DNA from 2 places in the Paenibacillus segetis genome. Region 2 is predicted to be linked to the other one. Evidence: predicted binding sites of a transcription regulator. Region 2 holds the regulator's gene; the other holds the start of a gene.

Region 1 (7,001 bases), 760 kb from region 2:
TTGCTGAATGTTCTGATACCAGAACATATTGGTAAAATCATCATCAGGCCGATTCCAGTTCACGGCTTGGATTGCGCTCATAATAAGTATTCTCCCCTCACTTGCCTAGCTGTTCCAATAAACCATCACTTCTTGTTCATTACACTGAGCAACTAACGCACTCTTCAACTGTCAGGCGGTTGGTACGCGTGTAGTACAAGGACTTCAGCCCTTTACGTGCAGCGTAGATATAATAACGAGCCAGTTCACGGGTAGTCACATCACTATTTACGTGAAGAACCGTAGATACACCCTGATCAATATGTTGTTGAATCTCAGCGATCAAATCGAGCACCTTGAACTGATTCATTTGATAAGCAGATTTATAATAAAAGAAATTATCCCGATTCATATAAGGCATAGGGTAAAACGTCGTTGAATTCGCATAGGTACGCGTCTCAATTTGTTCTACAATCGGCATCACGCTGGATGTCGCATTCTGTACATAGGAAATACTTTGAGTCGGTGCAATCGCAAGGCGATAAGCGTGATACAAACCATGCTTCCCTACATGCTTCTTAAGTTCCGTCCATTGTGCTGGCCCTGGGATGTCGATCCCCTCGAACAATTCCTGCACTTTGGATGTCACCGGGCGGTAATCCTGTTCTTCATAACGATTAAAATACGAACCATCACCATAATCGGATTGCTCGAAACCTGCAAACACAGCCCCAGTCTCTTTGGCAATTTCCATACTCTTCTCAAGTGAATGATAGTTCATCATCATGAAGAAGGTACGGGCAAAATCTTTAGCCTCTTCACTCTCAAATGCAATTTTATTCTTCGCTAAGTAGCCATGTAAGTTCATAGCTCCAAGCCCTACGGAATGCATCTCACGGTTGGCTTTCGCCACACCAGGTGCGTTAGCGATATTCGTCATATCGCTTACTGCCGTAAGTGCGATCATTCCCTCATGTACGGATTCCTTAATTTTCTTATGCTCCATTACATTTACAATGTTTAAGGAAGCTAGATTGCAGCAGATATCACGACGGATGATGTTGTCTTGACCGTAATCGTTAATGTCCGAAGTTTCTTGGAGTTGGAATATTTCCGTGCAAAGATTCGACATTTTGATTGGCCCGATATTTTTAAGCGCATGTCCCTTATTTGCATTACTCTTGTTCATAATATAAGGGTAACCTGACTCTAATTGAACCGTAGCGATCTTCGTCAACATGTCACGAGCACTCATGACAACCTTTTTACGAACACGTGGGTCAGCGAGTAGAACATCATACATTTCATCAAGATCCATATCATCCAGATGAGTGCCATATGCACGATACACACTATAAGGCGCAAATACATGCAGTGGTTCGTTGTTCTCTGCCAGTTTATAGAACCGATCCGGTACAATTAGCCCGATGGATAACGTCTTCAGTCGCGTCTTCTCATCGGCATTGATTTTCTTACTATCTAAAAATTCAAGCAAATCCCATCCAAAGATGTTGTAATATCCAGCTCCTGAACCTTTACGTTGCCCCATCTGATCTGCATAGGAGAAGGCATCCTCCATGAGTTTGAGTACCGGCATTATCCCTTTAGCTGCGTCTTCAACGCCTTTAATACTCTCGCCACGACCACGTAGTTTGGAGAGATTGACCGCCACACCTCCACCGATCTTGGACAACTGTAAGCAGGTCCCAATGATATAGTTGATCGAATTAAGTGAATCATCCATTTCTAGCAAGAAGCAAGATACCATCTCACCTCTACGGCTTTTACCAGCATTCAGGAACGTTGGCGTCGCTGGTTGAAGTCGTTGATCCATCATCGAAGCCGCAAGCGTGCGAGCAATATCGATATGTCCTCTTCCTAAATGTAGCGCTACTACTGCCACTCGATCGGAATAATGCTCCAGATAGAAAGAACGATCATTACTTTTCAGTGCATAGTCTGTATAGAACTTCGAAGCAGCCATGTAGGACTGGAATTGAAAATGATAACTCCGAGTAAGAGCAAAAATTTCCTCAACCTCAGTCTCTGAATAGCGCTCATATAAGTTTTCATAGTAATCATGGTCAATCATATAACGAATTTGCGTAGGAATATCAGCAAAAGTCATGCTCTTGCGTCCTACTTCTTCCATAAACGCCTCAACGGCCTCCTGATCCTTTTCCAATTGGAAAAAACCAGACGAGTCACGCTGCATCAGCAGATTGTTCAGTTCAATATGACGCAACTCGGCTCACCTCACTCTCAAAATATTGCGCATCACGCTTTGTTCCCGCCATCTCAAATTTACTAATCACGGGCACATGATAGCGTTCAGATATTATATCAGCACTTCTAGCAAATTTGTTACCCCAGTTGCGATTACCACTAGCAGCTACACCAAGCATATGTTGGTAATTTCGTTCCAAAAAGGACATTACACGATCAGGTACTTGACCGAATCCAGTCGTATAAGTAATGAGCACAAACGGTTCCTCCACCGTCATGTGATCATCTATTTGTAGTGCAGGTAAATTCAATTTGTTAATAAATCTCTTTACGTTTCCGGTCTTTGAATCATAGGCAATTAGCATGTTCCGTTCTCCCTCTATCGCTGCTCTTGATTATATCTCATAATAAAAATCACATCAATATGTAGTAGTGCATTAATTAATCTATAGCAATATATAGTGCTTTGTCAATCACAGCTATTTGCCCAAAACAAAGAGGAAACGGGTCAAACTCTATCGTTAATTCCTCTTTTTAGAAGGATCTGGCGAAATATAGCCCCCTACTTCACTTGCAAAAAAAAAGGCGCATGATATTTCTACCAAACGCCTTATGTACAGCCTATTCTATTTTTAGAAGAGCCTTATACTCAATAAATATTTTACGTATAACCGACTACTTTTCCATTTTTAAACGTGATGACATCATAAATTTTTTTGCTATCTCCATAGATCCATACTTCCACATTTCCTTCTTTAGATCTTGCTCTCGGATTTCCCCATGAAAGCTCAACTTGAGTTGGGGTCATGCCGTAATCAACTTTTCCCGCTTTGATATTATTCCAAACCGATTGTGACCATTTATATTTCTTATAGGGATCATAGGTGAAGAACCAATTTGGATTTGTTAGCTGATCAGTCACTCTAAAAGCTCCAACTCCATAATTCTCTGTATATGTCTTGCCTTTAGGAGTTCGGAATACAACACTATATGACTTAACACCGACTTTATCCTTCTCCACTAAAATGTCACTAATCGTGACTTTACTAAAGCGTTCTACCTCTCCGCCATAATTTACCCAGTATGACTTGCCGATAAGCCGACTCAAATTACCGAGATCAGCTGCTTTGATAATTTTTGCAGTCTCCGCCGATTCGATAACCACCTTTGATCCATCGACCATCAATTCAGCCTGCTTAAGTTCTGTATTCCATGTAACTGCAACACCTAATTCGTTGATAAGTAGCGTCGCAGGAATGACAGTAGCGCCTTTAACTAGCTGAGTTTTACCTTGAAGGGACTTCGACTCACCATTGATTACCACAGAAGCACTGTCCTTCTGTAATACGATAGTCTTCTCTCCTAATTGGATCGTAAACATTCCGTTGCTAGCAACGTTAACCGTTCCTCCCAAAATCTTGAATACAGATTGTATAGGTAAATACATCTTACCATCAATCAGAAGTGCTCCAGTCAAATGCTCTTGTGAGGTCACGTTCAATTGGGCATCCGCAGTAAAACTTCCCACTCGAAGTGATATCTTCGCATTCCCGATTCCCTTAACCTTTAAAGTATCGGTCCCTTGAAGCTCTGCAACCTGAGGCTGATCAACCAAGACTTCACCAGCCATCGGTAGACGTGTAAGTTTATACCCGTTTGAATAAGACTCTTCAACGTTTAATTTGACTAGATCCCCTATAGCCGCATCTGATTGAGAGACTTGCAAAGAAATACTGGTCATGCTTGGAATCGTTAATGGAGTAAGCGTACCCTGGTTATATCCAAACCATGAGCCATTGCTCTGCTGCACGAACAACTCCGTAGGGGAATATACGATTTGCACAACATCACTCAATCCGCTTAATTGACTAGCTTTATAAGTCCTAGCGCGATCCGTTCCTCGATCATATCTCCATACTGTGCCATCCTTTTTAACTATTAGGAGGCTTTGCGTATCACCGTCCCATATCATAGACGCGACATTTTGCGTAATTTCCCTGGGTTGATCATCCGTTTGCATATCCAACAATATAACCTTACCCGTGTTCTGTAGAACTGCCGCAAACGAGGAATTTATCTTTAAAGAGTCAGCTCCCTGTACAGTTCCAACCTTTCGTGATTTCCCTTGATATCCTGCGTTATACCATACCTCTCCAGAAGTAGAAAGTGCTGCAAAACTATTCTTGTACGCATGCAAACTTTGAATTCCGGTCATGTTCTCTATCCGTTTATCACCCTGATAGACCGTTCCGTCTTTCTTAAGGAATAGAACATCACCTACAACTACAGCAACCCCTTTATATTGTGGTAGTTTCTCAAGCTGACCTACAGCCCTTGACCATCCCACAACTTGTCCATCCTCTGTCCATCCATAATAAGATGAACTGTTGTACACCGACGTAATTCCAGTTAGATTAAACTGCTCATGCGTTGGTCCATTCGTTACATCATAAGACCATACTGAACCGTCACTCAGCAGGTAAGTATCTCGATCAATCACATACCTTATGGAAGTAGTTGATTCCGCTTGACCGTTTGAATCTGCCACCGCTATCTGATTGATGTTAGCAGTCAACCCTAATGCTAGAACCAAGCTAAGCAATAAGCTTGTACCCCTTTTCAACTTCATATGCATTTCCCCTTTATCCCTGAGTCATTTTCAAGAATATTCTAGATATATCCTAAATATCCCTCTTTTTTTAACTAGTTCTACAAAAACCGACTTTCTTTTTCAGAATAGTTCATAATGTTAATTAATCTCGACTAAATATCAGCCACTTACTGTTTCCGCGTTAAAACGATTTGAAATATTGCCTCTTTCTAACTAACACAAAAAGGCACTTGGTATTTACCAAGTGCCTTTCAGTAAAACTTTCAACCTCAGATTTATACATGTTCGTTATTTTATACGTCGTATTAGAAATGCGTTCTCTGCTTTTTCAAATCCAATACATGGATAATAATCCATAGCTGTTGGTGCTGATAGTAACAATAAAGAAACTTCTTCTCCTAGGTGCTTCCGCAATCGTGCAACAAGCTCAGTTCCTATACCTGTCTTCTGATATTCCAGACTAACTGCCAGATCTGATAAATAACAACAATATGAGAAATCAGTAATAGCTCTCGCAACTCCAACTAACTTTTCTCCATCCCAAGCAGAAATGCAAATATCGGCATTATCAATCATTTTTTGAATACGATCAAGGTCATTCACAGGACGTTTAATTCCAGAACTTTTAAATACATTAGAAACATCCTTAGCATGAAGATGAGAATTAATTTTGTATTCTATAGCCATTTTTACACCTCTTATGTAAGTTATTTTTTACAATAATATACACAAATAGATGAGTTGAGAAGAAGCAATCTAATTAATCTTCAGACGGAGCTACGATTTCTACTTTAATTCTATCTGGATCCTCAAAGAATACAGCGTAATGTTCATGACCACCAGCATAAGGATGACGATCACTATATAAAATAGAAACTCCCATCTCTATCAATTTAGCTGTAATCGCATCAACTTGGGCCCTAGATGAAGCATGAAATGCTAAGTGGTTCAGCCCCACCCTGCAACGGTGATAGGAAATATCCGTAAATCGTTCTTCGACTTGAACAAATACAATATATGTATCTCCATGCTTCCAGCTGATTCCAGAGTCCCATTTCTGAAACTGCTCATAGCCTAGCTCTAACAAGAACCATTCCCAGAAGGAAATTGTTTTGCCCAGATTAGACACATTAATCTCTAGATGATGAATCATTATACCTCTCCCATGCGACCTTAATTACTTCGTATCCAACCCCCAGCGATGCTGGAATTTCGTAAGCTTTGGATGTAACCTCTCAGGTTCAGCTGATAAAATCAGTCTAATCTTCACAATCCATTCCTCAAAAGAAGCAAACGAGGCGAATAGATTGGCCGTTTCTGGTGTCAGATACAAGAAATGAGGAGCCGGATATTTTTCAATGATATGCCTTAACGCAGCTTCAATCGGTGTATATTTCTTCCTTTTTCCGTCCCATCCTTCAACAACAACCATAGACAGTCCCTGCTCTCGCTTCCATTCGTGAAGCCTGTCTTCTCTTTTATAGAACGCGCTAACTGTTTTCTTGCTTAACCTTTTCACGGTTTCCTCATGTAATGGATAGAGGACAAATTTCGTGAAGAAATGGTTTTCACCATACTGCAGGGCAGATTCCAATTCCTCATTCGTCGTATGCTCAAAATCATCGTAAAAGATCAGCGTTCCTCTGCGCTCCTGTTTCGGAGGTTCATAACCAAAGGGAACGACTTGCGGATTCTTTGGCATAATCAGCCCCTCCTATGATTTGGGAGAAATCTCCGCCAGATGCTCTACACAGAAACTCTCCACCTGTTTAATTTCATCTTCTTCTAGGTCAAACTCTAAGTATTTATCTGTTGATCTCTCATAAATTTCATATTTAATCATTCCTGTCCGGCTTGCAGACACACCATAAAGAACTTTTAGATACAATCCATTATCGGAAAATAACTCATCATCTTCCGGCACTTCAACATCGAGAATGAATTCATATCGTTCACCTTCCAGAATACCAAAGGGGTCCTTAATCAACTCTACGCTGTACGCACTAATGTTTAACATAAGCTTATCCTCTCCAAATCATATCTTTAATATCACTTACTATACCACATTTGGAGTAACCCAATTAATTCAATTGCCAATTAGTTAACATAATATTTATTATGTCTATTAATAAAAATGTTTTGTATTTTGACCTATTGGGAACTATACATAAGGAACCAATCAACT
Region 2 (7,001 bases):
GGGGAGTTCGTCGCTATATGGACGATATTGTACTCGAAGCAAAGCGGGATGGTTATGTAAAAACACTCTTAGAACGTCGGCGTTATTTGCCGGAGATTAATGCTTCCAATTTCAATATTCGTTCGTTCGCCGAACGTACAGCCATGAATACGCCAATTCAAGGAACGGCGGCAGATATCATCAAGTTGGCGATGGTGTTGATGGATGAAGCACTTAAGAAGCAAGGATTAAAAAGCCGAATGTTATTGCAAGTACACGATGAGTTGGTATTTGAGGTTCCACCGGAAGAAATGGATATCATGAGTAAGCTTGTGCCAGAAATTATGGGTCAAGCCCTTCCGTTATCTGTTCCGCTCAAGGCTGAAGTTAGCAGTGGCTTAAATTGGTACGAAGCAAAGTAACTCTTATATTAACTGAATGAGGTGAGCAATATGCCGGAATTGCCTGAAGTAGAGACGGTTAGAAGAACATTGACCGAATTAATCGTTGGGAAAACCATTCAATCCGTGACCGTGTCGCTCCCAAGAATTATTCAGCGACCTGACGACATTAAGCGGTTTGAAATAGAATTAATCGGTCATCGAATTCTCGAGATCGGTCGGCGGGGTAAATTTTTGCGAATCATCATGGACGGTCTTGTTCTGGTATCCCATTTACGGATGGAAGGAAGATATGGTTTATATGACAAAAGCGATCCTGTTGAGAAGCATACTCATGTCATTTTCCATTTCACCGATGGTTCAGAGTTAAGATACAAAGATGTACGGCAATTTGGAACGATGCACTTGTTCCGAACTGGTGAGGAATTTACGATGAATCCATTAGCCAAACTGGGATTAGAGCCACTTGATAGTTCATTCACTGCAGAGGCTTTTCGTGAAGTGATTTCGGGGCGGTCGACCAAGATCAAACCGGCATTACTTAATCAGGAATATGTGGTCGGGCTGGGGAATATTTATGTGGATGAAGCGTTATTTAGAGCGGGAATACATCCTGAGTATCCTGCAAAAGAACTGAGCGCGGCTAAGCTTGACGAATTATATGAAGCGATTAAATCGACGCTGCAAGAAGCCGTGGACGCTGGAGGCTCTTCAATTAAATCATTTGTGAATGGTCAAGGGGAAATGGGGATGTTCCAGCATTCTTTCCAAATTTATGGACGAAAGGGTGAACCCTGTGTTTCTTGCGGACATGCTGTGGAGAAGACCGTCGTGGGGGGACGTGGCACCCACTATTGTCCGAACTGCCAAAGACCATTCACTTCTGATCAAAGTAATGAGGTGAAGGGATGAATATCGGTTTGACTGGTGGAATCGCATCGGGTAAGAGCACCGTTTCTCAAGAACTGGTGAAGCGAGGTGCAGTGTTAATCGATGCCGATGTAATTGCCAGGGAAATCATGGAGCCAGGTCACCCGGTACTTGGGACTGTGGTTGATACTTTTGGTCCCTCCATTCTGTTTCCAGATGGTACGCTGAACCGAAAAAGATTAGGAAGCATTATATTCTCAAATCCAGAGGAACGTAAAGCTCTTGAAGATATTACACACCCTGCGATTCGAGTGGAAATGCGTAGACGTATGGTAGAATATGAAGCTGAAGATCCTAAACGTCTGGTTGTTGCGGATATTCCTTTGCTATATGAATCCAGGCTCGAGGACTTATACGATGAGATCATGGTCGTTTATGTACCCAGAGAAATCCAACTAGAGCGGCTAATGCAAAGAGATGGCCTTAACCGCAAAGACGCGGAGGATAGGCTAAATGCGCAAATGGATATTGAAGCAAAGAGGGAGAGGGCGGATATATTGATTGACAATAGCCTCGGGCTGGACGAGACGTTAAGTCAGATCGATAACTTTATGCGGGACAAAGGTTTGTTATGAGGTGGCTTCGAAAAAAAAGGGTGCTGTTACTTTTATTCATCGGCTTTACAGGTATTTTATTTCTTAACTCGAGTTGGCTTTCGTTATTCTACCCGATTCAATATAAGGATGAAATTCGTTATCATGCGGAGAACAATGATCTTGATCCAAGGTTGGTTGCTGCAATTATACGGGTTGAGACCAATTTTAAAACGGGGGCTGTGTCTAAGAAAGGCGCGCTTGGTGTTATGCAAATTATGCCGGATACAGCTAAATGGGTCATTGAAAAAGCAAAGTATACGGATGTGGAACTTGAAAGGGTTAAAGAAGAACCAGCAACGAACATCGAGATTGGAACCTGGTATCTGAAATACTTGTTCGACCAGTTTGATGGGAATGAAATTGCGATGATCGCTGCATACAACGCGGGTCCAACTAATGTTAAGAATTGGATCAAGAGTGGGAGATGGGATGGAACACTCGAAGCATCAAAGGATATTCCGTTTGGGGAAACAAGACATTACGTTCAGCGAGTATCCCATTATTTTAAACAGTACTCCAAAATTTACGACGAATTCTAAGTTCAACGAAAAAAACTTCCCCTAAAGGGCAGGTTAGGGTATATATATTAAAGAAAGCACTGGAGGCGTGAGCCTACCAATGCTTTCTCTGATCGATTGGTTATTTAAATTGACCTGCAAGTGATTGTTCTGCCAGGGTCACTAAGCGTTTTGTGATGTAACCACCGATCGAACCGTTTTCGTATGAAGTCAGGTTACCAGCGTATCCATCTTTCGGGAAAGAAATGCCAAGTTCTTGAGCAACTTCGTATTTCATTTGTTCAAGTGCCCCGGAAGCTTGTTTAACCACCAGGTTATTCGAAGAGTTGTTTTGGCTCATGTTGTTCACCTCCTTGTGGTTGGTAACAGTATTATGTACAGGGATGACAAACTTCATTACGCATTTTATAAGTTATTTTTTGGAATTATTACAAAGAGATAAGAGATATTAGAGAAGGGAGGGCGGATGACTTGAAATGCCCCTATTGCGACTATTTAGGAACGAAAGTGCTGGATTCAAGACCAGCAAATGAGAATCGTTCGATTCGGCGCAGGCGTGAATGTGAGAAGTGTAGTCGTCGGTTCACTACCTTTGAAATGGTGGAGGAAATGCCTCTCATCGTAATTAAGAAGGATGGTAGCCGTGAGGAATTCAGCCGCGAGAAAATGTTGCGTGGTTTAATTCGAGCTTGTGAGAAACGGCCAGTATCTGTTGAGCAACTTGAATCGATTGTCTCCGAAGCGGAACGTTCGCTGCGGCATTCAGCTAATGCTGAGGTTGAGAGCAGGGAAATCGGTGAATTAGTTATGGAACAACTTTATCCGGTTGATGAGGTCGCATTTGTGCGTTTTGCTTCCGTATATCGTCGTTTTAAAGATATTAATATGTTTATGAAAGAGCTCAAAAATCTATTGTCCAAAAATACAGGATCCGACAAATAAAATAGGACAAGCCCTATCAAATACATCTGCGAAATCCGCAGATGTATTTTTTTACACTGCGTTAACAAAACTAATACAGAGAGTTTATATTCCGTTTATATAATTGGTATTGTACAAACAAATAAGGGGGATACCTAAGAAATGAAAAAGAGTTTGATGTTGGTTTTGACACTGATCCTTACTTTCACATTGGCCGCATGCGGTCAAAACAACACTGCAAAGAATAATACTTCAGGATCGAATGGAGGAAATTCTACAGGTTCCGAGTTGTCCGGGTCGATTCTAGCTGTCGGTTCTTCTGCACTTCAACCACTGGTTGATCAAGCTTCTCAAAAGTTCATGGATTTAAATCCGAAGGTGTCTATCCAAGTGCAAGGTGGAGGCAGTGGAACTGGGCTGACTCAAGTCTCTGGAGGGCAAGCTGACATTGGTAACTCTGACGTATTCGCTGAGGAAAAGCTAGAAGCGGCTGAAGCGGGTGAATTAGTTGACCATCAGGTAGCAGTTGTTGCTATGGCTACAGTTATTAATCCAGATGTGAATGTTGATAACTTGACAAAAGATCAACTAGTCCAAATTTTTACCGGTAAGGTAACGAACTGGAGTGAAGTTGGTGGTAATGATCAAGCGATCCAAATCATCAATAGACCATCCAGCTCCGGTACTCGGGCAACATTTGAGAAATATGCGCTTGGAACAAAGACAGAAGATCTTAAAGGTGCAATTCAAGAAGATTCTTCCGGTACGGTTAAGAAGCTAGTTAGTGAAACACCTGGAGCTATCGGATATCTTGCTCTTTCCTATCTAGATGATTCAGTTAAAGAAGTGAAGTACGAAGGTGTAGAAGCAACTGTTGATAATGTAGCCAATGGAACTTATCCTGTGTGGGCATATGAACATATGTACACAAAAGGCGAGGCAAGTGAAGTAGTAAAAGCATTCCTTGATTTCATTGCATCTGATGAAGTTCAAAATGCTGATGTGGTTGAATTGGGATATATCCCAGCAAGCCAAATGCAAGTTAAACGCGATGTGGATGGAAACATCACTAAATAATAATGCATAACATCATATAGTAAGGAGAGAGGCGGAACCTTCTGCCTCTTTCTGTGCTGTGTAAAGGGAGAGGTTTCATGGCTCAGTCCGGCGGAAAGAAAAAGGTACAACCGCATATTATAGAGGAATGGACCGGTAAAATATATACTTCGTTATGTATCACTTTTCTGATTGTAACGATTTTCTCAATGGTTTTTTTTGTAGCATCTAAAGGATTAAGCTCATTCTTTGTAAATGGGATCAGCTTTGGTGAAATATTCGGAGGAACACAGTGGAAACCCGATGGAGAACCAGCGTTGTTTGGAGCATTGCCTTTTATCATCGGCTCGTTCAGCACATCGATATTAGCCGCGCTCATTGCTGCTCCACTTGGTATATGTGCAGCATTGTTTATGGTTGAAATTATGCCTAAATACGGAAAGAAATATTTGCAACCTGTTATTGAACTTCTTGCTGGCATACCATCTGTCGTTTACGGGTTTGTTGGATTAAGTGTAATAGTACCCTTCTATAGAGATATATTTCCTGGACAAGGACTGGGGATTGTTGCTGGAGCTACAGTTTTGTCTATTATGATCCTACCTACGATTACTTCGATTGCGACAGATGCACTTTCTGCTCTTCCTCCAGGACTTAAAGAGGGATCTTATGCTTTGGGAGCAACCAGATGGCAGACGCTATATCGTACAGTGCTTCCTACAACAATGCCTGCGTTAATGACAGGGGTTGTGCTTGGTATGGCGCGTGCATTCGGGGAAGCTCTTGCAGTTCAAATGGTTATCGGGAATGCACCTCATATTCCGACTTCCCTCTTTGAATCAACGTCGACACTAACAAGTGTCATCACTTTAAGTATGGGAAATACCGTTATGGGATCCATTCAGAACAATGTACTGTGGACCCTTGCGCTCATTCTTATGGCGATGACGTTCATCTTCGTATTTACAGTTCGTTGGCTTGAGAGGAGGGCAAAACGATGAGTGCAAAAACTGCAGATAAAGTAGCGACAGCGGTCATCATCACATTTGCAGGAGTTATCGTCCTGATTATGGCGGGCTTGCTTGGCTTCATTCTATTTCGCGGAGTAGGACATATCAGTTGGGATTTCCTGACTTCCGCACCGCAAACGATTAAGGCGGGTGGAGGAATAGGCCCTCAATTATTTAACTCTTTGTTTCTACTTGTTTTAACGATGATTATTACGATCCCACTCGGTTTGGGCGCAGGTATTTATATGAGTCAGTATTCAAAACCAGGGAAGGTTACGAATTTTATCCGTTTGATTGTTGAAGTGTTATCCTCGTTTCCTTCGATCGTCGTTGGTTTGTTCGGCTTACTCGTTATTGTTAATATATTTGGTTTTGGATTCTCATTATTCTCTGGCGCACTTGCGTTAACGGTATTTAATTTACCGTTGATGGTTCGTATCACAGAGCAGGCTATGGCTAGTGTTCCTCTGGCACAGAAAGAGGCTAGTTTGGCTTTGGGCTTGTCTAAATGGAAAACGATCAAATCGATTATGCTACCGATTGCCTTGCCAATCATTATAACAGGTACGATATTATCTGCTGGTCGCGTATTTGGAGAAGCTGCGGCACTGTTATTTACTGCAGGTATGAGTAGTCCAAGACTGGATTTCGGGAACTGGAACCCGCTAAGTCCTACGTCACCGTTAAATCCTTTTCGTCCCGCAGAAACGCTGGCCGTTCATATTTGGAAGATCAATTCCGAGGGCTTGGCCCCAGATGCGCCGGAAATTGCCGCAGGAGCTTCAGCTGTGTTGATATTAACCGTATTGATCTTCAATCTACTAGCGCGCTATATCGGGCGTTTAATGCACAAGAAATTTACGGCCACGAAATAGGAGGGCTATCATATGCAGAATATTGAATTGTCGGCCAAAGATTTGAGCGTATTCTATGGAGAGAAGCAAGCTGTAAAGAATATATCGCTTGATTTTGCTGCAAAGCAGGTAACGGCTTTAATAGGGCCTTCAGGCTGTGGTAAATCAACATTCCTTCGGAGCTTAAATCGGATGAATGATTTGATTGACGGAGCCCGGATTACCGGAGAAATTTGGATTGGGGATGAGAATGTAAATGACCCCAAGACAGATGTCGTTCTGCTTCGGCAGAAAATCGGCATGGTATGGCAGCGTCCTAATCCTTTTCATAAGTCCATATATGAGAATATCGCCTTTGGACCACGTTATCATGGAATTAAGAATAAGAAGAAGCTGGATCAGATTGTCGAGGAATCATTGAGAAAAGCAGCATTATGGGATGAGACGAAAGATCGACTGAACAAGTCGGCGCTTTCGTTATCAGGGGGACAGCAACAACGTCTATGTATTGCTAGATCAATTGCCGTTAGTCCAAGCATTATCTTAATGGATGAACCTGCTTCAGCGCTTGATCCCGTCTCTAGTGCCAAAATTGAAGAGCTCATTGCCGATTTAAAGCAGGAGTTCTGTATTATTATCGTAACACACAATATGCAGCAAGCTGCCCGTGTATCTGAGAAGACGGCTTTCTTCTTGATGGGTGATCTTGTGGAATATGGTGATACTAGCAAGATGT

The links. The regulator NrdR, encoded in region 2, represses ribonucleotide reductase genes. The targets are predictions, from matches to a motif close to AACACNATATATNGTGTT.
Region 1: a site for NrdR is predicted at 2,654-2,671, ahead of nrdI (class Ib ribonucleoside-diphosphate reductase assembly flavoprotein NrdI). Genes of this name have one in related genera too.

The regions. Positions count from the first base shown of each region.
Region 1 covers NZ_BMFT01000001.1:1,765,512-1,772,512, reverse strand. The annotation lists gene nrdF (class 1b ribonucleoside-diphosphate reductase subunit beta) at 1-81, opposite strand, end outside; gene nrdE (class 1b ribonucleoside-diphosphate reductase subunit alpha) at 140-2,224, opposite strand; gene nrdI (class Ib ribonucleoside-diphosphate reductase assembly flavoprotein NrdI) at 2,211-2,570, opposite strand; gene IEW05_RS08120 (stalk domain-containing protein) at 2,867-4,834, opposite strand; gene IEW05_RS08115 (GNAT family N-acetyltransferase) at 5,105-5,503, opposite strand; gene IEW05_RS08110 (VOC family protein) at 5,577-5,969, opposite strand; gene IEW05_RS08105 (hypothetical protein) at 5,994-6,518, opposite strand; gene IEW05_RS08100 (DUF6509 family protein) at 6,531-6,833, opposite strand.
Region 2 covers NZ_BMFT01000001.1:1,006,513-1,013,513, forward strand. The annotation lists gene polA (DNA polymerase I) at 1-401, shown strand, start outside; gene mutM (DNA-formamidopyrimidine glycosylase) at 432-1,292, shown strand; gene coaE (dephospho-CoA kinase) at 1,289-1,885, shown strand; gene IEW05_RS04350 (lytic transglycosylase domain-containing protein) at 1,882-2,445, shown strand; gene IEW05_RS04355 (alpha/beta-type small acid-soluble spore protein) at 2,546-2,764, opposite strand; gene nrdR (transcriptional regulator NrdR) at 2,896-3,366, shown strand; gene IEW05_RS04365 (phosphate ABC transporter substrate-binding protein) at 3,508-4,422, shown strand; gene pstC (phosphate ABC transporter permease subunit PstC) at 4,500-5,402, shown strand; gene pstA (phosphate ABC transporter permease PstA) at 5,399-6,286, shown strand; gene pstB (phosphate ABC transporter ATP-binding protein PstB) at 6,299-7,001, shown strand, end outside.